DNA from 2 places in the Ligilactobacillus saerimneri genome. Region 2 is predicted to be linked to the other one. Evidence: predicted binding sites of a transcription regulator. Region 2 holds the regulator's gene; the other holds the start of a gene.
The links. Region 2 encodes HrcA, which represses chaperone genes, less so after heat shock. Its sites were predicted from a motif close to TTAGCACTCNNNNNNNNNGAGTGCTAA; they were not measured.
Positions count from the first base shown of each region.

Region 1: the regulator HrcA is predicted to act here: its motif matches at 5,356-5,382, upstream of clpP (ATP-dependent Clp endopeptidase proteolytic subunit ClpP).

Region 1 is NZ_CP144759.1:382,671-397,718, reverse strand. It holds gene eno (phosphopyruvate hydratase) at 1-143, opposite strand, end outside; gene tpiA (triose-phosphate isomerase) at 244-999, opposite strand; gene V3C97_RS01850 (phosphoglycerate kinase) at 1,048-2,253, opposite strand; gene gap (type I glyceraldehyde-3-phosphate dehydrogenase) at 2,356-3,372, opposite strand; gene V3C97_RS01840 (sugar-binding transcriptional regulator) at 3,434-4,459, opposite strand; gene clpP (ATP-dependent Clp endopeptidase proteolytic subunit ClpP) at 4,726-5,313, opposite strand; tRNA gene V3C97_RS01830 (tRNA-Arg) at 5,513-5,584, opposite strand; gene whiA (DNA-binding protein WhiA) at 5,662-6,600, opposite strand; gene V3C97_RS01820 (gluconeogenesis factor YvcK family protein) at 6,621-7,640, opposite strand; gene rapZ (RNase adapter RapZ) at 7,630-8,526, opposite strand; gene sdaAA (L-serine ammonia-lyase, iron-sulfur-dependent, subunit alpha) at 8,581-9,483, opposite strand; gene V3C97_RS01805 (serine dehydratase beta chain) at 9,497-10,153, opposite strand; gene uvrA (excinuclease ABC subunit UvrA) at 10,402-13,245, opposite strand; gene uvrB (excinuclease ABC subunit UvrB) at 13,264-15,048, opposite strand, start outside.
Region 2 is NZ_CP144759.1:632,394-647,441, reverse strand. It holds gene dnaK (molecular chaperone DnaK) at 1-1,774, opposite strand, end outside; gene grpE (nucleotide exchange factor GrpE) at 1,798-2,346, opposite strand; gene hrcA (heat-inducible transcriptional repressor HrcA) at 2,362-3,396, opposite strand; gene V3C97_RS03100 (PolC-type DNA polymerase III) at 3,577-7,896, opposite strand; gene V3C97_RS03095 (proline--tRNA ligase) at 7,983-9,689, opposite strand; gene rseP (RIP metalloprotease RseP) at 9,728-11,005, opposite strand; gene V3C97_RS03085 (phosphatidate cytidylyltransferase) at 11,030-11,803, opposite strand; gene V3C97_RS03080 (isoprenyl transferase) at 11,804-12,559, opposite strand; gene frr (ribosome recycling factor) at 12,654-13,217, opposite strand; gene pyrH (UMP kinase) at 13,220-13,948, opposite strand; gene V3C97_RS03065 (DUF2785 domain-containing protein) at 14,084-14,671, opposite strand; gene V3C97_RS03060 (hypothetical protein) at 14,705-14,896, opposite strand; gene rplS (50S ribosomal protein L19) at 15,023-15,048, opposite strand, start outside.

The DNA.
Region 1 (15,048 bases), 250 kb from region 2:
GCTTCGTGTTCACCAGTAGAAGCACCAGAAGGCACAATTCCACGGCCAAAGCCACCTAATTCAGTGTAAACTTCAGCTTCAACTGTTGGGTTACCACGTGAATCTAAGACTTCGCGTGCATAAATTTCTGTAATTGCAGACATGTAATTCTCTCCTTTGAGTTTTAAATCTGTTTGAGAAAACTTTTCCCAAGCTCATTTTATAAGTTTTTTTACTTAGTTTCAATGAAAATCCGTTAAAGAATTAGTCGTTGAAATGTGCTAATTGTAAGAATGATTCTGGTTGTAAGGAAGCACCACCAACTAAACCACCATCGATGTTTTCCTTAGCCATTAATTCCTTAACGTTAGCTGGCTTGACAGAGCCACCGTATTGAATACGAACATTAGCAGCTGTTTCTTCATCGTATAAGTCAGCAACAGTTGCCCGGATTACGGCACAGATTTCTTCTGCTTGGTCAGCAGTAGCAGTCTTACCAGTTCCGATTGCCCAGATTGGTTCGTAGGCAATTACTAAGCTAGCAACTTGGTCAGCAGAAAGACCCTTCAATGCAGCTTCGATTTGGCCCTTAACCCATTCTTCAGCCTTACCTGCTTCACGAATTTCAAGACTTTCACCACAGCAGATGATTGGTGTCATTTCGTTCTTGAAAATTGCGTGAGCTTTCTTGTTGATGTCTTCATCAGTTTCATGGAAGTAATCACGCCGTTCGGAGTGGCCGATGATAACGTAGTCAACACCCATTTCATGTAAAACCTTAGGTGAAGTTTCACCAGTGAAGGCACCTTCATCTTCAAAGTAGCAGTTTTCAGCGGCAACATGTAATTGTGAACCTTGAGCATTTTCAAGCAATGCTGGCAAATCAACAGCTGGTGCAGCAATAACAGTTTCAACAACAGATGATTCTGGTAATTGATCCTTAACGGCTTGCACAAATTCTGCAGTTTGCGTTGGGTTCATGTTCATCTTCCAGTTACCAGCAATAATTGGAGTACGCAAATTAAATACATCCTTTCCCAAATTAAGTGATTTTAATGACCAGTGTGCTTATTTTTCAGAAACAGCAGCAATCCCTGGTAAAGTCTTACCTTCGAGGTAGTTCAAGGAAGCACCACCACCAGTGGAGATGTGAGTCAACTTGTCAGCAACGCCTAATTCCTTAACTGCGGCAGTTGAGTCACCACCACCAACGATTGTAGTTGCGTCAGTTAATTCACCTAAGAACTTACCAACTTCCAAAGTACCCTTAGCGAAGTTAGGCATTTCGAAGACACCCATTGGTCCGTTCCAAACAACAGTCTTAGCATCCTTCAAGACTTCCTTGAATTCTGCAACTGACTTAGGTCCAATATCAAGGGCCATGTAGCCGTCAGGAATATCACCTTCAACAACCATGCTATCAGCATCATTGTCAAACTTGTTAGCAACAACGTTGTCAACTGGCAATACTAACTTGTCGCCAGCCTTTTCTAATAAGGACTTAGCTAAGTCGATCTTATCTTCTTCAACCAAGGAGTTACCGATCTTGATACCCTTTGCAGCGTAGAATGTATAAGTCATCCCACCACCGATAATGATCTTGTCAGCTTTGTTGATCAAGTTTTCGATAACACCAATCTTGTCAGAAACCTTAGCCCCACCAAGAATAGCAACGAATGGGTGTACAGGGTTGTCCACAGCTTCACCCAAGAACTTGATTTCCTTTTCCAATAAGAAACCAGCAGCTGCTTGCTTACCTTCCTTTTCCATGTTGGAAGCAATCCCTACGTTAGAAGCGTGGGAACGGTGTGCAGTACCGAAAGCGTCGTTAACGTAAACATCACCCAAGGATGCCCAGTATGCGCCTAATTCTGGATCGTTACCAGATTCCTTCTTGCCATCAAGATCTTCGAAACGTGTGTTTTCAACTAAGAGAACATCACCGTTTTCCATAGCAGCGATAGCATCTTCTAATTGCTTGCCACGAGTAGTTGGTACAAAGGTAACCTTCTTGTTTAACAAGTCAGCCAAGTGTTGGGCAACAGGCTTGAGAGTTAATTCCTTCTTATCTTCTTCAGTCTTGATCCGGCCAAGGTGAGAGAACAAGATTGCCTTACCACCGTGTTCGATAACGTAGTTGATAGTTGGCAATGCAGCTACCATCCGGTTGTCGTCACCAATCACACCGTTCTTAACTGGAACGTTGAAGTCAACACGGATTAAAACTTTTTTACCTTCTAAATCGTGTAAGTCAGAAACAATAAGTTTAGCCATGAATAGCAAACCTCCATTGATTTTTTAAAAGAAAAGGCGAAAGGAGTTATTACCTCCTCCCGCCTCGAGCATTTACAGCATTAGTAATTTGAATAAATCAAATTAGTTGATCATGCTTGCAAACTTTTCTAATGTACGGATCATTTGTGCAGTAAAGCCAGATTCGTTGTCGTACCATGCAACAACCTTAACAACTTGGCTTGCGCCTTCACCCAATACTTGAGTTTGAGTTGGGTCAAAGACAGAACCGTAAGTTGTACCAATGATATCGGATGAAACGATTTCGTCATCGTTGTAGCCGAATGATGCATTGTTTTCAGTGTACTTCTTAACAGCTGCGTTAACTTCTTCAGCAGTAACATCCTTGTCAAGAGTTACAACTAATTCAGTTAATGAACCAGTGATAGTAGGAACACGAAGTGCGTGACCATCTAACTTGCCGTTCAATTCTGGGATAACCAAACCGATAGCCTTAGCAGCACCAGTTGAGTGAGGAATTGTGTTTTGTGCAGCAGCACGTGCGTTACGGAAGTTGTTCTTACGATCTGGACCATCTTGTAACTTTTGAGTTGCAGTGTATGCGTGAACAGTAGTCATAGTACCAGCTTGGATGCCGAATTCCTTGTTAACAGCGTTTGCTAAAGGAGCAAGGCAGTTTGTAGTACATGAAGCAGCTGAAACGATCTTGTCGTCTGCAGTGATAGTGTCATCGTTAACACCGTAAACGATAGTCTTCATTTGACCTGCAGGAGCAGAGATCAATACACGCTTTGCACCAGCGTCTAAGTGTGCTTGTGCCTTTTCTGCAGAAGTGTAGAAACCAGTTGATTCAAGAACTAATTCAACACCATCGTTCTTTACCCAAGGAATGTTGTGGGCATCTGCTTCAGCGTAAACAGGGATTTCCTTACCGTTAACAACAAGTGCGTTTTCAGTTGCGGAAACTTCACCTTCAAATTGACCATGAGCAGTGTCATACTTCAAAAGGTGTGCTAACATTGCTGGAGAAGTCAAGTCGTTGATAGCAACAACTTCGAGATCCTTAGATGTAGCAAAAATACGACGGAATGCTAAACGACCGATACGGCCAAAACCATTAATACCAACTTTAGTAGTCATACTAAAATTTCCTCCTTTAGGAAATGAAAATTTATTTTAAAAAGTAATGTGGTAAGCATTACTAGTTTAAAATCATCCTTGCGGCTCCCTCGTCTGTAATCAGACATGTTTGCGGGGGAGCAATTTTAACGTAGGCGGTAATTGCCTTGGCTTTAGAAGCACCACCGGCAACCGCAACTACACAATCCATTGTGGCGAGGTCCTCTAACTGTAACCCAATTCTAGGGATACGATGTACAATTGCACCTTCTTCGTTAAAGAAATAACCAAAGGCTTCACCAACTGCATGCTCAGCTTGCAACTGTGCGATCACCTCGGGGGGCATAGCCCGCCGTTCGGCCATCTTCACTGCTTCGCCTATACTATGAATAGCTGCATTTGAGTGGCGAATCAAATCGACAACTTGTCGAACACTTGGTTCAGCAAGTAAAGGTCGATAAGTATCCTCGCTCACGTGCTCTGGCACATACAAAGCGCGGTGCAAACTATTAGTCCGCAATGCCATCTGAGCACTAATATTATTTGCCTGGATGTCGATTCGTTCACCGACACCCCCACGAGCAGGAACAAAAGTCAACTGACGATTAACAGAAAGATCAGCTGTTAGTTGTTTAGCAACTTCAGCCATTGTTGACCCACCCATTACTGCGATAACATTTGTTCCTGCGGGTAAAAGGTCTTTAAGTTTATTATTTAATACTTTGCCCATTGCGTCAACTACTTGGAACTGGAGATCACTATCTCCAGGCACAACATAACATTGGCGTAAACCAAGTTTGCGGCATAACTGCCGCTCTAACTGCTGCATCCCTGATAGTTGTTCAATCAATGGGGCCAAACCCCGAACAGTTTCTTTTCCTTTAGCAGTCAAAACCATTCCAGACCTTGTTGATGTAATCAAGTCTTGTTTTCTCAAAAAGTCGGTTTCAGTTCGCAACACACGCTCACTAATGTCTAAGCTCTGAGCGAGCGTCCGCCGGCCAATAGGAGCTGACCAATCAATATTGCGCAGGACATTAAAGCGTTGTTCAATGACATCGACCATATCAGGAGCGATGGCTTTGACCCATTTTAAATCCTGGTTCATAGCAAGTTCCTCTTTCTTATGGGACGTTTTTTGACCATCAGTGCCGTCAAACGACCCAGTGATTCCAAAAAAACAAAGTATAAACATGACTCACAGAATCATCCCCATACCTCGATTACACTTTGAATTATATCAGGTGAATTTTAATTTTGCAAGAAAAGTAAGCGATTTTTCCACACAGACAGAAAAAGCCGTAATGCGCATCACATCACGGCTTCAATGGGATTAAATCCCGAATTAGAATACTTATTTCAATTTAATGTTCGTTATTTACTCTTGTTAACCATCACTTGGTCAATCAAACCATATTCTAAGGCTTGTTGAGCAGTCATAAAGTTGTCCCGATCAGTATCTTCATTGATCTTATCAACTGTTTGTCCTGTGTGTTCAGCCAAAATTTGATTGATTAATTCCCGCGTCTTGAGGATATGTTGAGCCGCAATCTGAATTTCAGTTGATTGCCCTTGAGCCCCACCTAGAGGTTGGTGGATCATGATTTCAGAGTGTGGTAAAGCAAACCGCTTACCCTTGGTCCCAGCGGTTGCTAATACAGATGCCATTGAAGCAGCCATCCCCATTACAATGGTTTGCACATCCGCTTTAACAAAGTTCATAGTGTCATAAATCGCCAAACCAGCAGAAACTGATCCACCTGGTGAGTTGATATACATGTAAATATCTTTTTCAGAATCTTGTGCATCTAAGAAAAGTAACTGGGCGATGATAGCGTTAGCCATATCATCATTGATTTCACCAGATACCATAATGATCCGATCCTTCAACAACCGTGAATAAATATCATAAGCTCGTTCGCCACGAGAAGATTGTTCAATAACTGTAGGAACTAAGTTCATTCCGTAAACCTCCCTGATAACCTATTTGTGTATAAGTTGAGTTTAGCACTCCTTTGAATATACTGCTAGTTTACTCTTTTGGTCAGTAATGGTCAAATTATATGTTCTGATTAAATCCATATGCAATTATGCTCATCTGTTTGCTCGAGTAGATAAAACAAAAACCACATGGTAATTACCATGTGGCCTCAACAAGTAGTGCGTCCCCGGGGAGTCGAACCCCGATTTCGAGAACCGGAATCTCGCGTGCGATCCATTACACTAAGGACGCAATATCAACATGCAAGTAATACTATACCCCACGAATCATCGTTTGACAAGTAAAATTTTTACATGTTGTTAATTTTTTTATACTCCAGCACCTGAACGTAGCTTTTCCGCATATTCATTGAGCTTTCGTAAGCGGTGGTTAACCCCCGACTTGGAGATGGGTCCCCCAGAAATTAATTCTCCCAATTCTTTAAGGCTGACTTCTGGGTTGGCAATCCGCGCAACAGCAACTGCTTGCAATTTTGGTGGTAAGTGTTCCAACCCCACCGTTTGCTCGATATACCGTATATTAGCTAGTTGCTTATTAGCTGCGTCAGCTACTTTATTCATATTAGCTGTCTCGCAATTCACAATTCGATTTACTGAATTACGCATATCGCGGACGATCCGAATATCTTCAAAGCGTAACATCGAGTTAGTCGCTCCAATGAGTTGCAAGAAATCAGCAATCTTTTCGGCTTCTTTGAGGTAGGTAATATACCCACTTCGGCGTTCAGTAACCCGGGCGTTTAGGTGGTAGCGGTTGATCATTTCACAAATCATCTGATTATGTTCTTCATACAACGAATAGATTTCCAGGTGGTAACGGCTGGTTTCGGGATTATTTACCGATCCGGCAGCCAAAAATGCCCCCCGCAGGTACGATCGAACCATCGCATCATTTTTCAGTAAGTCAACTGGTACGGTCTTTTTCACTTGAAAACCGGCAAGAATATCCAAATCATTAAGTACATAGTCACTGCCTGACTTTAAACGTACAATATACAGGTTATTCTTTTTAAGCTTCATCTTCCGCCGAACCAGCAACTCACTTTCGACATCGTAAAACTGCTTGAGCAGTTGATAAATACGCCGGGCAATCGCCGGGTTCTCCGTTTGGACATTGAGCACAAAATGATGTTGCACAATGCTGACCGAACCATTCATTCGGATTAAAGCCATCAATTCCGCCTTAGCATTGTCCATATGAACTTCTAAACGTGTCAGTTCCTTCTTTACGTCACTGGCATAAGACATCCGGCTAACACCCCCTTATTTTAATTAAAATTATCACTGCGCCATGACAACGGCCGGCCCGTAAGGCGCATCAACTCATCAACAACTTGATCACCGTTATGAAAAACACCCTTATCGCGCAACTGTAAAAAGTTATCCGAAATCACCCGACAACCTTGGGCCCGCAACCCCTTGAAATCATATTTAACCTGGTACAGGTATTCGTCATATTTTTGGCGATCCATGTAATCTTGAGGAACTGGTTCAGTATTAACCAAAACTGTGTCAATAAAGTTTTGCCCCAAGTGACTATTGAGAACCCGAACATGGTCGGCATCAGTAAAGTGCTCTGTTTCCCCTAGTTGGGTCATAATGTTGCAGATATAAACCACTTCTGCTTCAGTCTGACAAACTGCTTGTCCGACATTCTTAATCATCAAGTTTGGCAAAATACTCGTAAATAAACTTCCCGGTCCCAAGACTATCTGGTCTGCTTCCTCAATGGCCTGGATCACTTCAGGCATTGCCTGGGGCTCACTTCCATCATTAGCTGTCACCCACACGCGCTTAATCATCTTGTCAGCGTGGGTGATCTCAGCTTCCCCAGCCACTGTGGTCCCATCAGTAAATTCTGCATTTAAGGTTAGTGCTTCTTCAGCGGCTGGATAAACATGTCCATCCACCTTCATCATCTCAGAAAGAAGTTGGACAGCTGTAAATATCCCTTCATCCTCCATCTCAGAGATAGCGGCAATGATTAAATTGCCAATCGCATGCCCCGAGAAGAACTTATCTTCAGATTTAAACCGGTATTGAAAAATCTTTTTTTCAAATTCTGGAAGGTTGGACAGCGCCACTAAACAATTACGAATATCGCCAGGTGGGACTACGTTGATATAATCGCGAATAACCCCCGAAGATCCACCGTCATCGGCAACTGTAACCACCGCTGAAATGTCTGCATCCCGCTTACGAAGACTCTTAAGCAGCACCGGGAGACCTGTCCCGCCACCGATCACCACAATCCGCGGCCGTTTCCTTCTTTGACAATTACTTTTCATTCGTCTTTCCTGCCTTTTCCTGCTTATGCTTCTCCACATCCCGGTGGGCAATCCGTACTTGATAATCATCAGCTAGTGCATGCCCCACCCGCTCGGTCAAAGCAACGGACCGGTGCTGACCACCAGTACACCCAATCGCAATGGTGACACTGGACTTGCCTTCGGCAACATAACCTGGCAATACATACTGCAACAGTCCAATAAAGCGTTGGTAAAATTCCTCTGTTCGCTCAGATGCCATTACATAATCATACACATCCTGGTCTAACCCTGTCTTAGGACGAAGCTTAGGAATGTAAAATGGATTAGGGAGGAAGCGGACATCCATCACAATATCAGCATCAATTGGAATCCCATACTTGAATCCAAATGACATCACCACTACATGGAAAGGCGAACTATTCTGCGTTTCAAAGTTATGGAAAATTTCTTCCCGTAGCTGACGCGGCGATAGGTCGCTTGTATCAATGATGATCTGCGCTTGTCCCCTTATGTCAGCCAATAACTTCCGTTCCAAATGAACTCCATCTAGGATCCGCCCCTCCATTGCTAACGGATGAGCACGACGTGTTTCCTTATACCGGGATACCAATTCAGCATCAGATGAGTCTAAGAAAAGGATCCGCGGTTCAATCTGTCCATCATCACTGATATTGCGTAACATTTCAATTATTTCATCATAAAAAGCCCGGGACCGTAAATCAATCACCAGGGCAATCTTAGTGATCTTACCTGATTCTTGTACCAATTCCCAAAACTTAGGTAACAGTGCTGGTGGCATATTATCAACGCAAAAATAGCCTAAATCTTCGAAGCTTTGCATTGCAACGGTCTTACCAGCACCGCTCATTCCTGTAATAATAACTAATTGAATTTGTTCCCCCATCATACCACTTCCTCAAATTGACTCTTTTTATTATATCATACCGGGTGTTTCATCTTATTTTACGGCGCCATCATCTTCATTAGTGACATCTTCGCCAAAAATTCGCATCTTCATTTTCAAGGCTGTCGGCGTAGTCGCAATTCCGCCTCGCCCGGTTTCCCGCAACGAAGCCGGCATCTGTTTGCCAATACGGCGCATTGCATCAATTACTTCATCGGCTGGGATTCGGTTTGAGATCCCTGCCAGAGCCATGTCCGCCGCCGCTAAAGCATTAACTGCACCAGCAACATTGCGTTTGACACACGGTAATTCAACCAAACCTGCTACTGGGTCACAAACCAAACCTAAAAGGTTACTCATTGCCATCGCAAAAGCCTCTGCTGATTGCCGCGGTGTCCCACCATTGATTTCAACTGCAGCTGCAGCTGCCATCGCCGATGCACTGCCTACTTCAGCCTGACAACCTCCAGTCGCTCCGGCGATCATTGCATTATTAGCGGTAATCATCCCAAAGCCTCCCGCAGTTAGCAAAAAGTGAACTTTTTCATCATCCGTATAGTGGAAACGTTGATCTAAGGAAAACAAAGTACCGGGGATTGTTCCGGACGATCCCGCTGTTGGCGTGGCACAAATCACTCCCATAGCAGCATTAACCTCATTAGTTGCGATCGCATTTTGAATCGCCCAAAGCATGGTATCTCCCGCTAACCCGCCACCATTTTCGCGGTAACGTTTGATCTTTGCGGCGTCACCACCACTTAATCCAGTTGGTGACTGAACCCCTGCAGCTCCTTTACGGGCCGCTTCTTCCATTACCCGCAGTTGTCCCCGCATCCGTTCCATAATTGCCGCTTCTGGTTGCTTACTATATTCCATTTCTTGGTCAAGCACTAAGCGCCATAAGGGCTGGTGCTGTCGTTCTGCAGCTGCAATTAAATCTGCTACCGTCTGATACATCGCCATTACCTCTCTATAATTCGATTATCCGTGAACACATCTGTGCCAACTTATTTAGTGTTTGCGGCGGAGTTAACTTATCTGTATTCAATTCCTGAATAAACTCATATTTAAACTTCGAAAGTCGCTTATGAAGAACATTGATATGTTCATTCTTTAATTTTTCTTCAGCTAATAACAAATTCTTACGTGGTCCCATACAAACTAAAGTTGGTAATGGCCCGCGAAGTTTAATTCTTTGTCCTAAAAGTTCTATTTGCCGAACTTCTATCGTTCCACCCCCAATTGAACAACCTGCCAGCTTGATTTTTTCGTGGTGCCCTTCAAGCGTCACAATCGCCGTATTGGGGTGTCCAATTGGGCTAGGAATGGTATGCTCAATGAAAACAATCTTAATCCCCCGGTCCCGTGCAATTGTAACTGCATCAGGAACCCGCGGATCGTCTTCTTTAAAACCTAAAACTCCAGCAATGATTGCATAGTCGGTCCCGTGCCCTTTATGCGTTGCTGCAAATGATTCATAGTAGTCAACTTGAACGGTGTGAAATTGGCCCACAAATATCTTGCGGGCTGCCCGCCCGATCTTGACCGCCCCCGCAGTATGGGAACTGGAAGGTCCGATCATTGTTGGGCCAATAATATCAAAGACACTCCGATAATTTGCTGTCATTTTCTCACCTTACCGTCCTATAAATTAAATGTCTTCTTCGCAAGCGGTAGCAACTCCCTGCTACCTCCCCTGTAATATCATCATTGAAGTATACCACATTCCCTTTAAAAAAGTGAGTTGCAGTCATTGGTGTAATCACTCACGTTGACCACTTTTAATTTTCTCTGGATCATTCTGGAATAACTTGCGTAAGCAAAAAGAGGCTGACCAGAAAATAGTTCTGCGTTCAACCTCCCTTCATAGTGCCGCTAGTTATTTTTTTCGTAGTGCCCTGTAGCTAAAACCCGCTGCAGGTACTGGCCGGTATAACTTGCTGGTTCTTGAGCAACTTCTTCCGGTGTCCCTAGGGCGACGATTTGCCCGCCGCCTTCACCCCCGTTCGGGCCAAGATCAATCAAGTAATCAGCAGTCTTGATTACATCCAGGTTGTGCTCAATTACTAAGACTGTATTGCCTTTATCCACTAGCCGTTCTAACACGGTTAACAACCGTTTAATATCATCAGCATGAAGGCCGGTAGTCGGTTCATCCAAAATATAAAAGGTTTTGCCATTTGATTGCTTGTGCAATTCTGATGCTAACTTCATCCGTTGAGCTTCCCCCCCAGAAAGGGTTGTTGCTGATTGACCTAAATGAACATACCCTAGTCCAACATCAGCAATCGTTTGGAGTTTCCGCCGAATTTTAGGAATTGCTGCAAAGAATTTCAACGCTTCACTCACTGTCATGTTCAACACATCAGCGATTGTTTTCCCTTTATATTCTACTTCCAAAGTTTCCGAATTATACCGTGTCCCGTGACATACTTCACATGGGACATAGACATCCGGCAAGAAGTTCATTTCAATTTTGATGATACCATCACCCTTGCAGGCTTCACACCGACCACCTTTAACATTAAAGGAGAAACGTCCCTTAGTATAACCCCGCATTTTGGCCTGGTTAGTCTGGGCAAATAAACCACGAATATCATCAAAAACCCCGGTATAGGTCGCCGGATTACTACGCGGTGTCCGCCCAATTGGGCTTTGGTCAATATCGATGATTTTGTCGATATTTTCAATCCCTTCTAAGCGCTGATACTTTCCAGGCTTGGCTGAGTTACCGTTCAATTTTTGAGCTAGGGCCCGCTTCAAAATTAGGTTAACCAGGGTTGATTTACCTGAACCAGATACTCCCGTTACCGCAATGAATTTCCCTAATGGAAAAGTAACATCAATCTGCTGCAAATTATTGGCAGCAGCTCCTAACACACGGATTACTTTACCATTACCTTCACGTCGGTGCGCCGGGATCGGAATATACTTTTTGCCTGCTAAGTACTGCCCAGTTAAAGAACGCCGGGACCGGGCTACCTGTTTGGGGGTCCCGGCAGCCATAACTTTACCCCCTAATTCGCCAGCTCCTGGACCCATGTCAACAATATAATCCGCTGCCCGCATTGTATCTTCGTCATGTTCAACCACAATCAAGGTATTACCGAGATCACGCATCTTCTTGAGGGATGCAATCAGCCGATCATTGTCGCGTTGGTGCAAACCAATCGATGGTTCATCGAGAATATACATTACCCCGGAAAGGTTCGATCCAATCTGGGTTGCTAACCGAATCCGTTGGGCTTCACCCCCAGAAAGAGTCCGGGCGGAACGACTCAACGTTAAGTAATCTAAGCCCACATTTTCTAAGAAAGTCAAGCGGTCGATTATTTCTTTGAGAATTGGTCGAGCAATCTCTTGTTTCTGATCGCTAAATTCCAAATGCTTAAAGAAGGTTAAACTAGCACCAATAGCTAGGTCGGACACTTCCCCGATATGCTTTCCCGCAATCTTGACAGCTAACGCTTTGGGATTTAAGCGGTAACCTTGACAAGTTTGACAAGTCAAGCTCGTCATATACTGCCGCATGTTATTAGTAGTGAAGTCACTAGCAGAATTGCGGTAGCGGCGGTCGATGAGATTCATAATTCCTTCAAATGCCATATCAACATCTTTAATCCCACCAAAATCTGACAACACATGGAAATGGAAGGTCTTGTCCCCACTCCCATAAAGGATTAGGTCTCGTTGCGCCTGGGGAAGTTCATTGAACGGTGTGTCCATATCAATTTCAAACTCAGCACATGCTTGCTGAAGCATCGTTGGATAATACTTTGAAGAAGTTGAACTCCATGGTGCTAATGCACCCTCATTCAGGGTTTTGCTTGGGTCAGGCACGACTAAGTCAAAGTCTACCTCCAGCTTTTCCCCTAATCCATCACAGTCGGGACAAGCTCCAAACGGAGCATTGAACGAGAACAGCCGCGGTTCCAATTCCCCGATCGTAAAGCCACAGTAAGGGCAAGCAAAATATTCTGAAAACTGCAGGGTTTCGCCCCCGATAATATCAACAGCTACATAACCTCCGGCTAGTTTCAGGGCTGCTTCAAATGAATCAAACAACCGGGACCGAACTCCCTCTTTGAGGATGATCCGATCAACAACCACTGCAATATCATGCTTCTTGTTTTTGTCTAGTTCAATGTCTTCTTCAATCTCATGGGGTTCACCATCAATAATTAACCGAACAAAGCCTTCCCGCTTAATCTTAGCCAGTAAGTTTTTATGTTGGCCTTTCTTAGCGCGGACAACCGGAGCCATAATTTGCATCCGCGTCCGCTCTGGCAGTTGTAATACCCGGTCAACCATCTGTTCAGGTGATTGGCTTTCAATTACATGCCCATCGTTGGGACAGATCGGAGTTCCGACCCGAGCCCATAACAAACGGAAATAATCATTAATCTCCGTTACTGTCCCCACAGTCGAACGGGGATTCTTAGAAGTTGTCTTTTGATCAATCGAAATTGCCGGTGACAGACCATCAATAGAATCAACATCTGGTTTATCCATCTGGCCTAAAAATTGTCGTGCATATGAAGATAAACTCTCAACATACCGCCGTTGTCCTTCGGCATACAGCGTATCAAATGCTAGCGAACTCTTCCCCGAACCGGAAAGACCCGTCATAACTACGAGCTTGTTCTTGGGAATATCGAGGTTAACGTTTTGCAAATTATGCTCACGTGCTCCCCGAATACTAATCTTATTCTGTACCACACCATTTCCCCCTTAAAATTATTTTTTAGCTTCAGATTGTAATTCTAAAATTGTGTCCCGTAATGCTGCCGCTTCTTCAAAGTCCAGCTTTTTAGCTGCTTCTTTCATTTGCTTTTGCAAGTTAGCAATAATCTGGTGCTGCTCATCCTTGCTGAGCGTATTGAATTTAATATCGGCCAAGTTAGCTTGTTCATCCCGCTCAGCTTCACTCTTAGTCACCGGTGAAATAGCTGCCCGAATTGGTTTTTTGATTGTCTGTGGTACCAATCCATGTTCCTGATTATATTGCTCTTGTAGTGTCCGCCGTCTTTTCGTTTCATCAATTGCCGCTTGCATTGAAGCCGTGACAGTATCGGCATACATAATGACATGCCCATGAGCATTCCGCGCAGCCCGGCCAATCGTTTGAATCAACGAACGTTCATTCCGCAAGAAACCTTCTTTATCAGCATCAAGAATAGCAATCAATGATACTTCTGGTACATCGATTCCTTCCCGCAAGAGGTTGATCCCAATTAAAACATCAAATTTTCCTAACCGTAAGTCGCGGATGATCTCCGTCCGCTCTAAAGTCTTGATATCTGAGTGTAAGTACTTAACCTTAATCCCTAGTTCTTTGAAATAGTCAGTTAAATCTTCTGCCATTTTCTTAGTCAAAGTTGTGACAAAAACCCGCTCGTCTTTTGCTACTCTTTGATTAATTTCTCCCACCAAATCTTCCATTTGCCCCATCACTGGTCGGACTTCAATCGTTGGATCCAATAGTCCTGTTGGTCGGATAATTTGCTCAACCACATGGTCTGTTTGTTCTTGCTCATACGGACCAGGAGTAGCTGACATATAGACGATTTGGTGCACCCGGCGTTCAAATTCACTCAAGGTCAATGGCCGGTTGTCCAGTGCACTTGGAAGTCTGAACCCATAGTCAATCAGCATCTGTTTTCGAGCCTTATCACCGTTATACATTCCCCGAACCTGGGGCATCGTTACATGTGATTCATCAACTACAATCAAGAAATCATCTGGGAAGAAATCTAGCAAAGTATATGGCGGTTCACCGGCCTTACGCCCTTCCATGAAACGAGAATAATTCTCAATTCCATTGCAGTAACCGACTTCGCGTAGCATCTCAATGTCGTAAGTTGTCCGTTGTTGCAAACGTTGGGCTTCCAATAATTTCCCCTGCGCAGTCAGTTCCGCTACCCGTTCCTTTAGTTCCGCCTCAATCCCTGTGATTGCCGTCTCCAAAGTTGCATCGTTCGTAACAAAGTGTGTCGCTGGGAAAATCACAATATGGTCCCGATCGCCAAAGACTTCTCCCGTCAAAGGATCGATTTCCCGGATCCGATCAATTTCATCACCAAAAAATTCAATCCGCAAAGCCCGCTCATCATGCGAAGCAGGATACAGTTCGACAATGTCTCCCCGTACTCTAAACCGTCCCCGCTGGAAATCGATGTCGTTGCGATCAAACTGCATATCAACCAATTCCCGCAAGACCTGATCGCGTGGTATTTCCTGCCCAGTGCGTAAAGAAAGAGCGTGCTCTGCATACTCACGTGGATCCCCCAAACCAAAAATGGAAGATACCGAGGCTACAACGATCACATCATTACGCTCAAGCAAAGAGCTGGTCGCTGAATGCCGCAGTTGGTCAATTTCGTCATTAATACTTGCATCTTTTTCAATATAGGTATCACTCGAAGGAACGTATGCTTCCGGTTGATAATAATCGTAGTAACTAACAAAATACTCGACGGCATTATCAGGGAAAAATTCTTTAAATTCGCTATATAATTGTCC
Region 2 (15,048 bases):
TTGTGTTATTACCATTAGCTTGTGCATCATTTTGTGCTTGTTGAGCTTGTTGGTATAACTTGACGGAGAGTTCTTGAATGACATTGTTCAATTCATCTTTCTTCGTCTTCATTGCTTCAAGATCGTTGGCTTCTTGAGCTTTCTTCAATGCATCCCGTGCATCTTCAGCCTTCTTTACTTCATCAGCTGAAACCTTGCCGTCCAATTCCTTGAGCGTCTTTTCAGTAGTGAAGAGTAATTGATCTACTTCATTGCGCAAATCAACTTCTTCCTTGCGCTTCTTGTCAGAAGCTTCGTTTTCCTTAGCTTCTTTTACCATCCGTTCGATTTCTTCATCTGAAAGACCTGAGGAACTCTTGATAGTAATCTTTTGTTCCTTGTTAGTGCCCATATCCTTAGCTGATACATTAACAATACCATTCTTATCAATATCAAATGTCACTTGAATTTGTGGCACACCACGTGGTGCAGGTGGAATATCCGTCAATTGGAACCGACCCAAAGTCTTGTTATCAGCAGCCATTGGCCGTTCACCCTGGAGAACGTGAATATCCACAGCAGGTTGGTTGTCAGCTGCAGTAGAGAATACTTGGCTCTTAGAAGTTGGGATTGTGGTATTCCGGTCAATCAACTTAGTGAAGACACCACCCATTGTTTCGATCCCTAATGACAATGGTGTAACATCCAACAAGACAACGTCTTTAACATCACCAGTAATCACACCACCTTGAATAGCAGCCCCTAAAGCTACGGCTTCATCAGGGTTAATTGAGTGGTTAGGTTCCTTACCCATTAAGTTCTTAACCATTTCTTGAACAGCAGGAATCCGAGTTGAACCACCATTCAAAATCACTTCATCAATATCAGAAGCAGATAAGCCCGCATCACTTAATGCGTTCATAACTGGTGCCTTAGTCCGTTCAACTAAGTCAGCAGTTAATTCATTGAACTTAGCCCGAGTTAAAGTAGTCTCTAAGTGCAATGGTCCATTAGCACCAGCAGTGATAAATGGTAGTGAGATTTGTGCTGATTGAATCCCAGAAAGATCCTTCTTTGCCTTTTCAGCTGCATCCTTCAACCGTTGCATTGCCATTTTATCTTGAGAAAGATCAATGCCATTATCACGCTTAAACTCAGCAACCAACCAATCAATAATTGCTTGGTCAAAGTCATTACCACCAAGGTGAGTATCCCCATTAGTAGACAATACTTGGAATACACCGTCCCCTAATTCAAGAATAGAAACGTCAAAAGTACCCCCGCCAAGGTCATAAACTAAAATCTTTTCATCTTTATCTTGCTTATCCAAGCCATAAGCCAAAGAAGCTGCAGTTGGTTCGTTAATGATCCGCTTAACATCTAAACCAGCAATCTTCCCAGCATCCTTAGTTGCTTGCCGTTGTGCGTCATTAAAGTAAGCTGGAACAGTAATAACAGCTTCAGTAACTTTTTCTCCCAAATATGATTCTGCATAATCCTTAATGTATTGTAAAATCATTGCAGAAATTTCTTGAGGAGTGTAATCTTTGCCAGCCACATTCACTTTGTAGCCTGCTTCACCCATGTGACTCTTAATGGATGAAACTGTATCGGGGTTAGTGATAGCTTGCCGCTTAGCCACTTCCCCTACTTGGTGTTCACCATTCTTGAAAGAAACAACGGAAGGAGTAGTCCGATTTCCTTCTGGATTAGTAATAATTTTTGGATCCTTACCTTCAAGGACAGCTACTGCAGAGTTAGTTGTCCCTAAGTCAATACCAATAATCTTTGACATATGCTTTCTACCTCTCTCGTAATTTATTGTGCCACAACAACCATTGCTGGTCTCAATACGCGGTCTCTCAGTAAGTAACCTTCTTGATACACTTCAATGACATGATCTTTTTGATCTTCATTTTCAGCCGGAACAGTTTTAACTGCCTGGTGAAATTGTGGATCAAAAGGTTGATTCAAGGCATCAATTTGAGTGATTTTATTATCTTTCAATGCCTTCTCTAAGTCTTTTGCTACCAACTCAATTCCATGCTTAAGTTGGCGCGAAGCATCGTCATCTGCTTCAGTTAAGAGTGCACGTTGCAAGTTATCGACCACAGGAAGAATATCCCGCGCTAGTGCTTGACCCTCGTATCTAAGCAACTGTTCTTGCTCTTTTTTGAAACGCCGGGTCATATTTTGAATCTCCGCAGCTGCACGCAGATACTTATTTTCTAGTTCTTCATTCTTTTGCTGCAATTCTGCTAACAGTTTTGCAGTATCATCTTGCTCTTTCTGTGCAGCAGTAGCAGTTTCTTTTTTCTCATCAACTGTTGTTTCCACTGATTTAGCTTGCTTATCTTTCTCAGTCAAACCAACACCCCTTTTCTAACTATCAAGATTACGATAATAATCGATCAAGCGTTGGGTCAATTCCTGTCTGAACACTCCTAACAAGCCAATCAGCTTCGAGTATGGCATATTAGTTGGCCCCAATAATGCAATGATCCCTTGCCCATGGTTTTCAATATTGTAATGAGCAGAAATCAAACTATAATTCCCTGGTTGGTTCTGTAGCTCGTCACCAAACTTGACAGTAATATCATTCGGTCCAACATCACCTAACAAAGCACTGATATCTTGCGAATGATCAACTAGTGAATATAATGCTTTGACTTGATCAACATTATCACTATCAATAAAGTTCAGTAAGTTCATCTTGCCACCAACATAAAATTGACTTTGGAGCGACTTATCCAAAGCCCGACCAAATACATCAAGAAAGCCTTCTGGTTGCCGTAGATACTTGGTCAGCAAAACGATACTCTCTTGTAAGCGGTCAGCAATCTGACTAAGTGGATAGCCAACTACCTGGTCATTAATAATTCTTATCACTGGTTCCAAAACCTCCCCAGTGATACCTTCAGGTAAGGAGAAAATCTGACTTTCCACCGAACCATCACTCGTGACCAAAATCACCATCACCTGTTGCTCACCAAAAGGAATCATCCGAAAACCTTCCAAACGGACTTCTTTTGAATCCGGCTTCAATGAGATAGCAGTATAATTAGTGATCTCTGATAAAACACGAGCTGAAGTAGCAACAATTTCGTCCACCTTTTGAAATTCACTTCCAAACGATGCTCTAATCCCTTGAATATCCTCTTTGTTAATCTTTTCTGGTTTAACCAGGTGGTCAACATAGAAACGATACCCCTTTAGAGATGGATAACGACCAGAACTAGAATGCTCTTTAATTAAGTATCCTAATTTTTCTAAAGTCGCCATCTCATTACGAATAGTCGCTGAACTTACATGAACTGGTAATTGATTCTGCAACGTCTTTGAGCCAATAGGCTGACCTGCACTTGTGTAATCTCGAATTATTGCTTCCAAAATTAACAACTGCCGTTTCGTTAACATCATCATCACCTCTTTTTAGCACTTAAATAGATCAAGTGCTAAATTACATTATCAAATATACCTTCATTTAGCAGTGTTGTCAAGCGAGTGCTAAGAAATATTCAAACATTCTTCCTAATTAATTTTTCAAAAAAAAACGGTCTGTGCCTAAAAAACACAAACCGTCTTATAAATTCTTAATTAGAACAAGCTTAACTGATTAGCGTCAGGTAAATCTGCTAGAACATTATTGGTATCCATAAAGTCAATCAAAGTTTGCGAAACTTTGCCCCGCTGTGCAAGATCTTCTTTAGATAAGAATGGTTTTTCTTCCCGCGCAGCAACAATTTGCTTAGCTACGTTTAAACCTAAGCCCGGAATAGCTGAGAATGGGGCAATCAAATTTTTACCGTCAATCAACCAATCAGCAGCATCCGACTTATCCAAATCAACCATCTTGAAACTAAAACCGCGTTCAAGCATTTCATTAGCTAGTTCCAACACTGTCAACAGATTTTTCTCTTTAGCAGATGCATCGTTCCCTTTATCATTAATTTCCTTCATTGCTTCTTTAACTGCTTCTTTCCCACGAGACATAGCCACAAGGTCAAAATCGTCAGCCCGAACTGAGAAGTAAGCTGCATAATACACAATTGGGAAATAAACTTTAAAATATGCAATCCGCAAGGCCATCATAATGTACGCTGTCGCATGGGCCTTAGGAAACATGTACTTAATTTTCAAGCAAGCATCAATATACCAATCAGGAACATTCTTCTTCATTTCTTCTTGCCACTCATCTGGAATCCCCCGTCCCTTCCGAACGTGTTCCATGATCTTAAAGGACAAATCATTTGGCATTCCATAGTGAATCAAATCCATCATGATATCATCACGACAACCGATAACATTTTCAATCGTCACTGTCCCGTTTTTAATCAGATCTTGAGCGTTACCTAACCACACATCTGTCCCGTGTGACAAACCAGAGATCTTTAATAAGGAAGCAAAAGTGTCTGGATGCGTTTGATCTAACATTTCACGCACAAATCGTGTTCCAAATTCTGGCACACCGAGTGTTCCTGTCTTTGACTGAATCTGTTCAGGTGTTACCCCCAGAACATCTGTCCCAGAAAAGAGCTTCATCACTCCCGGATCATCCATTGGAATAGTTTTAGGATCAATTCCCGAAAGATCTTGCAACATTCTGATCATCGTCGGATCATCGTGGCCTAAAATATCTAATTTCAGGATATTATCGTGAATAGAGTGGAAGTCAAAGTGCGTTGTCTTCCAAGCTGCTGTCTGATCATCGGCTGGGTATTGGATAGGAGTAAAATCATAAATATCCATATAATCAGGTACAACCAGAATTCCGGCTGGGTGTTGCCCCGTAGTCCGTTTGACCCCTGTTGTTCCTTTGGCCAAACGATCAATCTCCGCATTACGTAAATGCAATCCTTTATCACGCTCATATGCCTTAACATAGCCATATGCTGTTTTATCTGCAATAGTACCGATTGTTCCTGCCCGAAAAACATTGTTTTCTCCGAACAAAACTTTAGTATAATTATGGGCAATCGGCTGGTAATCCCCAGAGAAATTCAAATCGATATCAGGAACCTTATTCCCTTTGAATCCTAAGAAGGTTTCGAAAGGAATATCCTGCCCGTCCTTAATCAAGTGGGCACCACACTCGGGACAATCTTTATCTGGCAAGTCATATCCAGAACCATATTCTCCTTTGACATAGAAATGAGACCACTTACACTGTGGGCACCGGTAATGTGGTGGCAAAGGGTTAACTTCTGTAATCCCTGTCATTGTAGCCACTAGACTTGAACCGACAGATCCCCGTGAACCAACCAGGTATCCATCCTTATTGGATTTAAACACTAACATTTGCGAAATCAGATAAATCACTGAGAACCCATTCCCAATGATCGACTTCAATTCTTTTTGCAGCCGTTGATCTACGATCTCCGGCAAGGGATCACCGTACCATTCATGGGCTGTATTCATTGTCAGATTGCGAATATTGTCTTCCGCTCCCTCCATTTTAGGCGTGTACAATTTATCCTTAACTGGAGAGATCTCATCTACCATATCGGCTACCTTGTTAGGATTATCGATCACTATTTCTTGCGCCGTTTCCTGACCTAAGAAGGCAAAGTCTGCCAGCATTTCATCAGTTGTTCGGAAATGAGCGTCAGGCAATTGTCGTAGCCGATTTAAAGGATTGGCTCCTCCCTGTGAGTTAATCAATACTTCCCGATAAATACTGTCTTCTTTGTTCATGAAATGAACATCACCCGTAGCAACTACTGGTTTTCCTAGTTCGTGCCCCAGTTCTACCATATTAGCAATGATTTCCTCAAGGTTATGCTCATCTCTCACTAATTCTTGTTCAATTAATGGCTGATACAAGGCTTTAGGCTGAACTTCCAAATAGTCATAGAAAGCAGCTTTTTCCTTTGCATCCTGATAACCCTTTTGCATCATCGCAGTAAATACTTCGCCTTCAGCGCATGCACTCCCGACCAAAAGCCCTTCCCGGTATTTCTGCAACAAAGAACGGGGAATGCGTGGCACACGATAAAAATAATTAACCATTGACTCAGAAGCCAATTTAAAGAGGTTTTTCAAACCAGCTTGTGTTTGCGCCAAAATTATGGCATGGCTAGGATGTTCATGCTTATAGGCATCATTTTCACCAATATGTTCATTAAACTGATCATGATACTGAATTTCAAACCTAGTTTCAGCATCTTTAAGCATCGCATAGTAAATGTACCCGGTAGCTTCAGCATCATAAATCGCGCGGTGATGGTGTTCCAAAGTTACATTCAATTTCTTGGCTAAAGTATTTAATCTAAAGCCCCGCATTTCTGGATAAAGGAAACGGGCCAGTGGTAAAGTATCGATCCACGGTTCTGTAATAGGATCCATCCCATGCCGCTGATATCCGACGTTCATGAAATCCACGTCAAAAGTTGCATTATGTCCAACAATCACTGCGTCACGACAGAAGTCTTTAAACATCCGAAAGACTTCTTCTTCCGTTTTTGACCCTCTTACCATCTCATCGGTAATACTTGTCAAATTGATCGTCGTCTGTGATAGCGGATGGCCTGGATCAATAAATTCATCGAAACGGTCAATTACAGTTCCACCCTGCATCTTTACAGCAGCCAATTCAATCACTTTGTCATAGCGTGCAGATAAACCCGTCGTTTCTGTATCAAAGATTACATACGTTGTTTCTTTTAAGTTCCGATGCACCTCATTATATGCAATTGGAATCCCGTCATCTACTAGGTTGGCTTCAACCCCATACAGGATCTTAATATCTTTTCCATTAGCAGCATTATGTGCTTCAGGAAATGCCTGCAGAGTACCATGATCGGTAATTGCAATTGCTTTATGCCCCCATTTGAGTGCTTGTTTGACATAAGCCCCAATGCTAGTAGTGGCATCCATCATACTCATATTGGAGTGGAGGTGAAGCTCGACTCTCTTACCGGTCTGACTTGTATCCTGACGACTAGCATGTTCAACTTGTTGAATTCCTTTAGCGGTAATAGTCAAATCATGGCTATAATCATCTTCTTGCACACTTCCCCGAACTTTGACCCATTGTCCGGTTTCAATCGTAGCAAACAGTGCCTCGTCATCTTCACCCCGTGAAAACATTTTGACGATCATTGACGAGCTATAATCAGTGACTTTTATCAAGAGAAGTTGTCGCCCTGAACGAAACTTTCGAATTTCTTTGTCAAAGATGTATCCCTGAACAACTACCATCCGCTCTTCTTCCTGGATCGTAATCATTTGCCGAATCGGTTCCGTATCTTTTATCTGTGTCCCTAACTGGGTAGGTCCGGAAACACTATTTTGTGGCTTAGCTGCTTTTGGATGTTGCTGATTTTGTTTCTTAATAGCTTCCATCGCTCGGCGCGCCAACTCTTGGTCGTTTTTTGCTTTTTCTGAGCGTAACTGTTGGATCTTCTCTTGCGATTTAGTCTGGTCAACTAAGGTCTTAATAGAAAAGCGCGGAAAGCCCACTCGCTGATATGCTTCTTCAATTGGACCTAAAGCTTGATTCACAAGAAAATTCTTGATCACATCATTTTCAACAGTTATAAATACCCGCTTTTCTTCTAGGTATGGAGCTTGACTTCGACCAATTTCAGCCAGTAATGGGGAATTGAGTCCCGTATTGGCAATGACCCATGGCCAATAATCTCCTAAATCAGGTGTAGTTACCTGCGCACTACGAGCTTGAATGAACAAGCGCACCGGTGCAATATGTGCGAATGCCTTGCTAATACTTTGTTCAAAGCGTAAAAAAGTCGCGTATGGAAGAATATCATCAAGAGTGATATGAAAATCCCAACGTTGCGACTGCGTATGCACATCCACTTCATCAATCGTCGCATCCGCAAATACTCCCCGTTCATCCTGTGACCATGCAATCTGATCTAACAAATTATGAAACAGTGTCTTTTTATCTTCTGCCACAGTCTATCTCCTTTCACTATCATTTTGAGCGTTTAAAAATCCTCTACCACGTATCGTTATACATGATAGAGGACCCTTGTACCAGATTATTGCTTATCTTTTAATAAAATTGCTAATGAGTTGAGTAATTCATCAGTCTTGACTTCTAATGTTTCACCCGTTTTACGCAACTTAATCTCAACGATTCCTTCACTGGCTTTCTTACCAACAGTGATACGCACAGGCAAACCAATCAAGTCAGCATCAGCAAACTTAACTCCTGCCCGTTCCTTACGGTCATCTTCCAATACTCGGTAACCTTGTGCTTCCAAGTCAGCAGTGATTTGTTCCGCTAATTCTCTCTGTTCAGCTTTCTTAACGTTGACTGGAATCACATGAATATCATATGGTGCAATTGATCGTGGCCATGTGATCCCGTTTTCATCACTGTATTGCTCAACAATTGCAGATAGGAGCCGTGAAACCCCAATCCCATATGATCCCATCTTAACTGGCAACTGACGGCCGTTTTCATCCAATACCAATGCCTTCATTGAGTCAGAGTACCTGGTCCCCAGTTCAAAAATGTGTCCAATTTCAATTCCACGAGTGAATTGCAGTTTACCTTCACCATCAGGAGATAATTCTCCCTCTTGAACTGTCCGCAAATCAGCAAATTCATCAACTGTGAAGTCACGGTCAAGGTTGGCATTCAAGTAATGGAATCCATTTTCGTTAGCACCAACGGCAATATTAACCATTTTTTCAATGTCCAAGTCCGCCAAGGTCTTAACTCCTGACACACCTACTGGGCCTAAGGAACCAAAGTCAGCTCCTAAATAAGTAACTGCTTCTTCATCAGTTGCAGGCCGTAAATTATTTGCGTGCAGAGTATTTTTTAATTTAACTTCATTTACTTGATCATTGCCCCGCATCAAAACCAGTACCGGTTCGTCATCAGCTACAAACAATAACGTCTTGATCATGTTTCCCGTATCTAGGTCCAAGAACTGAGCCACTTCATCAATAGTCTTAGCTCCTGGTGTTGGCACCTTCTTTAGCTCACTTGGTTGCTCGTGTGATTGCTGTAATGTCCGCAAGTTCTTAGCCATTTCAATATTAGCAGCATAATCACTCTGGTCAGAATAAACAATAATATCTTCACCAATATCAGCAATTGCTTGGAATTCTTTGGAATGGCTACCACCCATAGCGCCGGCATCGCCAATGATTCCCCGATAATCTAGACCACACCGGTCAAATATTGTTTGATAAGCTTTATCCATTTGCATGAAGATTTGATCTAAACTCTCATCATCTGTACTAAATGAATAAGCATCTTGCATCAGAAATTCACGTCCCCGCAAAAGACCGTTCCGAGGCCGCTTTTCATCCCGGTATTTCATCTGAATTTGATAGAGAACTAATGGCAACTTCTTATAGGATTTAATTGTATCCCGAATTAACGTTGTGAATGTTTCTTCGTGAGTTGGTCCCAAAATAAAGTCCCGGTCATGGCGGTCTTTAAACTTATATAATTCAGGCCCGTATGTATCATATCGTCCTGATTCTTGCCAAAGTTCTGCTGGAATCACATCTGGCATTAGCATTTCAATGGCATCAATCTTTTCCATTTCTTCACGGATAATCTTTTCAATATTCTGTAAAACTTTATACCCTAATGGCAGATATGCATATACACCTGCAGAAACTTGTTTAATATAGCCGGCACGCAACATCAACTGATGGCTGATAGTTTCTGCGTCACTTGGTACCTCTTTCAACGTTGGTATCAGTACTTTGGATTGCTTCATTATCTGAACAAATCCCCTTTCAAATTATCAATTATTTTTTAATGCAGGAAAAACCGTTGGAAATCATTCCATGTAACAAAAATCATCAATAGCAACAAGAACCCAAAGCCAATCATAGTGATTAGGCCTTCTTTTTCCGGATCAAGTGGTTTTCCCCGGACACCTTCAATAATATTCAACAATATTTTACCACCATCTAGTGCTGGAATGGGCAAAAGATTGACTACTCCTAAATTAACTGACAAAACAGCCAACAAACCAACTACACTCAACACCCCATATTGGGCTGCTTCCGAAGTATAGGAATACATTGCGACTGGTCCCCCAAAGTCGTTTAGACTTACTCCATGGGTGAACATCCGCCCCAATGCACTAAAGATTGTTGCAACCATCGTAGCAGTTTCCTTAAAACCATAACCTATAATTGCTCCCGGTGACCGATCATATTCCAGTTTAGCAGTGATTCCAATGATCCCTGTTTTGCGTCCGTTTTCTATTTTAACTTGCGGGGTCATGGCGATTTCATGTGTATCATGCTTGCGCTGAACAGTGATTGTAATTTTTTTACCAGGATGGTTGCCAATAGCTGTGGCCACTTGGTCCCAAGTTGCTGTCCTATCACCATTAATTCTTATAATTCGATCATTGGCCTTAATCCCTGCATCGGCAGCAACCGAATGAGGCATCACCTTAGCGACTTGATTGGTGCTACTAGCTACGCCCCCTTGAAGGACCGCGATTAAAAAGAAAGCAATAATCGCAAGTAAGAAGTTATTAAACGCACCGGCTGCATTGGTGATTATCCGCTTCATGACGCTTGCGGATTGAAACTGCACATCTAATGGTGCAATCTGTAACTCGGTTCCATCAGCTTCAATAATCGTAGCGTCATGATCAACTGATAACCGGCGCAAATCATTTTCTTCACTATCAGTGTACCCCTCAAGCCATAATTCTTTTTCTAAATCCCAAGCAGTCACTTCAAGTGGCATCCCAGTCATCAAGTGGTGCTTCTTTGAAGCATCAATTCGCACAACGTGGTTATTATCGTCCAGTGCCACTACAATCGGCATTCCTTTTTGAAGGTAATCCTGATCATCTTCCAGTCCCGCTAAACGCACATATCCCCCTAGGGGCAAAATCCGAATGGTAAATGTCGTTGAACCACGGCGAAAAGCAAATAACTTCGGTCCCACTCCGATGGAGAATTCACGTACCAAAATACCAGCTCGCCGCGCAAAGAAATAATGCCCAAATTCATGGACAAAGACCAGAACGCCAAAAATAATGATAAATGCAATAACTGTTTTAACCAAACTCTGGCCCCTTTCATTTACATACTAAATTACATTTAGCAAAAACATAATCGGTAAAATAAACATGATCGAGTCAAAACGATCTAAAATCCCCCCGTGGCCAGGAAGAATCTTTCCTGAATCTTTAACTCCATAATGGCGTTTCAAAGCAGATTCTACTAGATCGCCTAACTGTCCACCAACTGAGAAAATCAATGTCAACAACAACATCATTGAATATGAGTACCGTTGTGGGAAGAAATACAAGTAAACAGCTAACACAAGCACTGCTAGTACTGTTCCACCAATTGAACCTTCCCACGTTTTATTGGGGCTAACATGTGGGGCTAATTTATGTTTACCAATTTTTCTTCCAATTAAATAAGCACCTGAATCGGTTAACCAAACAATCAAAAAAGCGTACAAAATTGTCAAAAGACCTGCATCACGCGCCATAATCATATAATGGAAACCCATTCCGACATATAAGGAACCTAAAATCAATACCCCCGCATCATCAAAACTGAAACGATTCTTAGAGGTAACAGTTAACAATAGCATGCATAAAGAACAGATCGATAATACAGCGGTACGATCAATATGTCCCAACATTGGTACGGGCTCTACCAGTGTAAAGGTCATTAAGAAAGCCAAAATCGCTTCTGGCGAAACCAATAACTTCTTTTTCATGACTAAAATTTCTGAAATTCCAATCAACCCTAAAAGAGTTGCTAAAATTGCAAATGGCATTCCGCCTACATACAGTAATGGAATAAAAATAATTAATGCAATTACTGCAGTAATAACTCTTTGTTTCATTTATTCGCTCTCCTTTTCTTGTACACCACCAAAGCGGCGGTCACGTTGCTGGTATTTAATTATAGCGTATTTAAGATCTTCAGCAGAATAGTCTGGCCATAAAACATCAGTGAATACCATCTCACTGTATGCTAATTGCCAGAGCAAAAAGTTAGAAATTCGTTCTTCACCACTCGTACGAATCAAAAGATCAGGATCAGCATATTGGCCCAAACTTCCGGTCATCAATGCCTGACTGACCACTTGTTCGTCAATATCAGCAACATCCATAGTCTTGGCAGCAACTTTTTGGGCAATATTTTGAACAGCTGAAACAATTTCTGCCCTTCCCCCATAATTAAGAGCAAAATTAAGTACCATTCCTGTATTGTTTGCTGTTTTAGCAATCGCATCCTTAACAGCTTGTTGTGTTTTTACAGGTAATTGATCAATATACCCCATAACATTCACACGCACATTTTGAGCGATTAATTCAGGTACAAATTTATTAAAGAAGGTCACGGGCAAACTCATCAAATAGTTGACTTCCTTTGATGGTCTTTTCCAGTTTTCAGTTGAAAATGCATAAAGAGTTAAAACTTTTACACCTAAGTCGTTTGCTGCCCGCGTAATCTTACGTACAGTTTCCATCCCTTCTTTATGACCAGCAATTCGTGGCAGAAATCTTTTTTTGGCCCATCTACCGTTGCCATCCATAATAATAGCCACATGAGCTGGCACTCGGTCCATAATAATTTCTTGATTATTGTCTACCATTATATCTATCCTTGCAATTTCATAAAATAAAAAAAGGCAAAACAGCAGTCAAGCTACCTGGGATTGCCTTTTTATGTCCTCTTTGCTTACTAAATTAGCCTTCCAGAATTTCTTTTTCCTTTTCGGCACGGATGGCATCGATATTCTTAATTGATTGATCAGTAACCTTTTGTGCTACATCTTCTAAATCGTGCAAATCATCCTCAGTTAATTCACCGTCTTTTTCACTCTTCTTCAAAGCATCCATGATATCACGCCGGATATTCCGAATTGCAACCTTAGCTTCTTCGGCCTTGGCTTTAACTTCCTTAGCAATTTCTTTCCGCCGTTCTTCTGTTAATTGTGGAATAACTAGACGAATAACATCACCATCATTCGCTGGGGAAATACCTAAGTTAGCAGCTAACAAAGCATGTTCCACATCTTTCAATGATGACTTGTCGTATGGGTTAACCAATAGCACTCGTGCTTCAGGAACCGTGATCTGTGCCATCTGATTTAATGGAGTTGGAGCTCCATAATAGTTAACCATTACTTGATTTAACAGACTGGCATTAGCCCGTCCAGCACGGATTTTACCTAATTCACGCCGTAAAGCGTCTTCGGTCTTGGCCATGCGTTCTTGGTTTTCTTTAATCATTGGATCATTTACTTGCATAATTATTTTCCTTCCACTGTTGTTCCGATATTCTTACCTTCAACTACTTCTTTAATGTTGCCATGTTGATTCATATTAAAGACAACCAACGGAATATCATTATCCATTGATAATGATGAAGCAGTTGTGTCCATCACTGACAGACCCTTATTAATAATATCCATATGGGTTAATTTATCAAATTTAACCGCTGAAGCATCTTTCTTTGGATCAGCTGAATAAATTCCATCCACACCATTTTTAGCCATTAAAATTACATCAGCATTAATTTCTGAAGCCCGTAATGCTGCTGTGGTATCAGTTGAGAAATATGGTGACCCAGTTCCAGCCGCAAAAATGACAATCCGACCCTTTTCTAAGTGGCGCATTGCCTTTCTTCTAATATATGGTTCAGCGATTTGGCGCATTTCAATCGCTGTCTGTACCCGTGTTGGAGCTCCAATTGCTTCAAGACTATCTTGGAGGGCTAAAGCGTTCATAACTGTCCCTAACATCCCAATGTAGTCAGCTTGGGCTCTTTCCATACCGATCTTAGCACCAGTGACACCCCGCCACATGTTGCCACCGCCAACAACGATTGCAATCTGAACACCTAAATCATGAACTTCTTTAATTTCTTCAGCAACTTTTTTGATTTCTAGGGGGTTAATTCCCTTTTCATTTTCTCCTGCCAATGCTTCCCCACTTAGTTTAAGCAGGACACGTTTGTATTTGATATTATCCGCTACCATAATCTTCCTCCTAAGTTGCTAAGATATTACAGTATCTTATTCTTAACCATTTGGTTTTATAGTACCATAAATTCCCCAGACCTTGGTAGACCAACAGCTAAAATAGCAAAAATTATTTTGCTGTCCAACTTTCAATTAACCCTGGTAACCCAAGTTTGTATAGTAATTCTGTACTTTCATGTCACAATATTCTTTCAAATCATGCACATCACTAATGAAGAATACTGCATTCAATGTTTCTATCCAAAAATCAAGGCAATAGTCTGGTTGAGGATCCTTTACTTGTTGATGTTTCTGCCAACAAATACGATCAATGCGGTCACAGTAATAAATAAAATCGTTCCCCGTAAGATTGGGCATTTTAAATGCTTGGTTGAGCACGCGCCCTAAGCGCTTCGCTTCATTATCAAATAATGGCTGTTGGATATGAAGAATTAGCTCCTCCAGATTGCCAAAAAATTCTGCAACCTGTAACTCATAATCTGGATGGCGCATGGCACTCACCAAAAGATCACTTGCATGAGCAAGAGCATGTCCCCAACCATTGGTCGAATCATAACCGCGAAAATCTTTTTCTGCAAAAATATATGTATTGGCCAGTTTGAAGAAATAAGCTACTTGTTCGTTATTAAAAAAACGTGTCCTTGCATCGTCTTTCAAAATTATACTGATCAAAAGGGCTGTAAAACTGCGCAAATATACTTTGTCTGATTTTTCATTAATTGCTTGAAAAAGACAATTGTTATCAATTAGATACTAAATGATTTGCTTTTTTTGTTTGTCTGTCAGAATATGCTCTTCAAAGCCACGGGCAAATAAAGCTGTGACCAACTCATCACGAACTGCCCCATCCTCATCCCCCAGATGTTTCAGCATCCACATCAGAGCAACTGATGTGAAACCAGCAATATTCTCTTGGAGCCTAAGTGTTTCTAATTCATTCTTCATTTCGCACCTCCTACTCTAAAACTGCTGAATACGATATGTATTAGTTATGTATATTACAGAATACTTTTAAATTTTAGAAAAATAAAAAAGCCTGTGCTTTAAAACACAGACTTTAATATGACATTATTACTTGTCACGACGCTTTTCAGCGA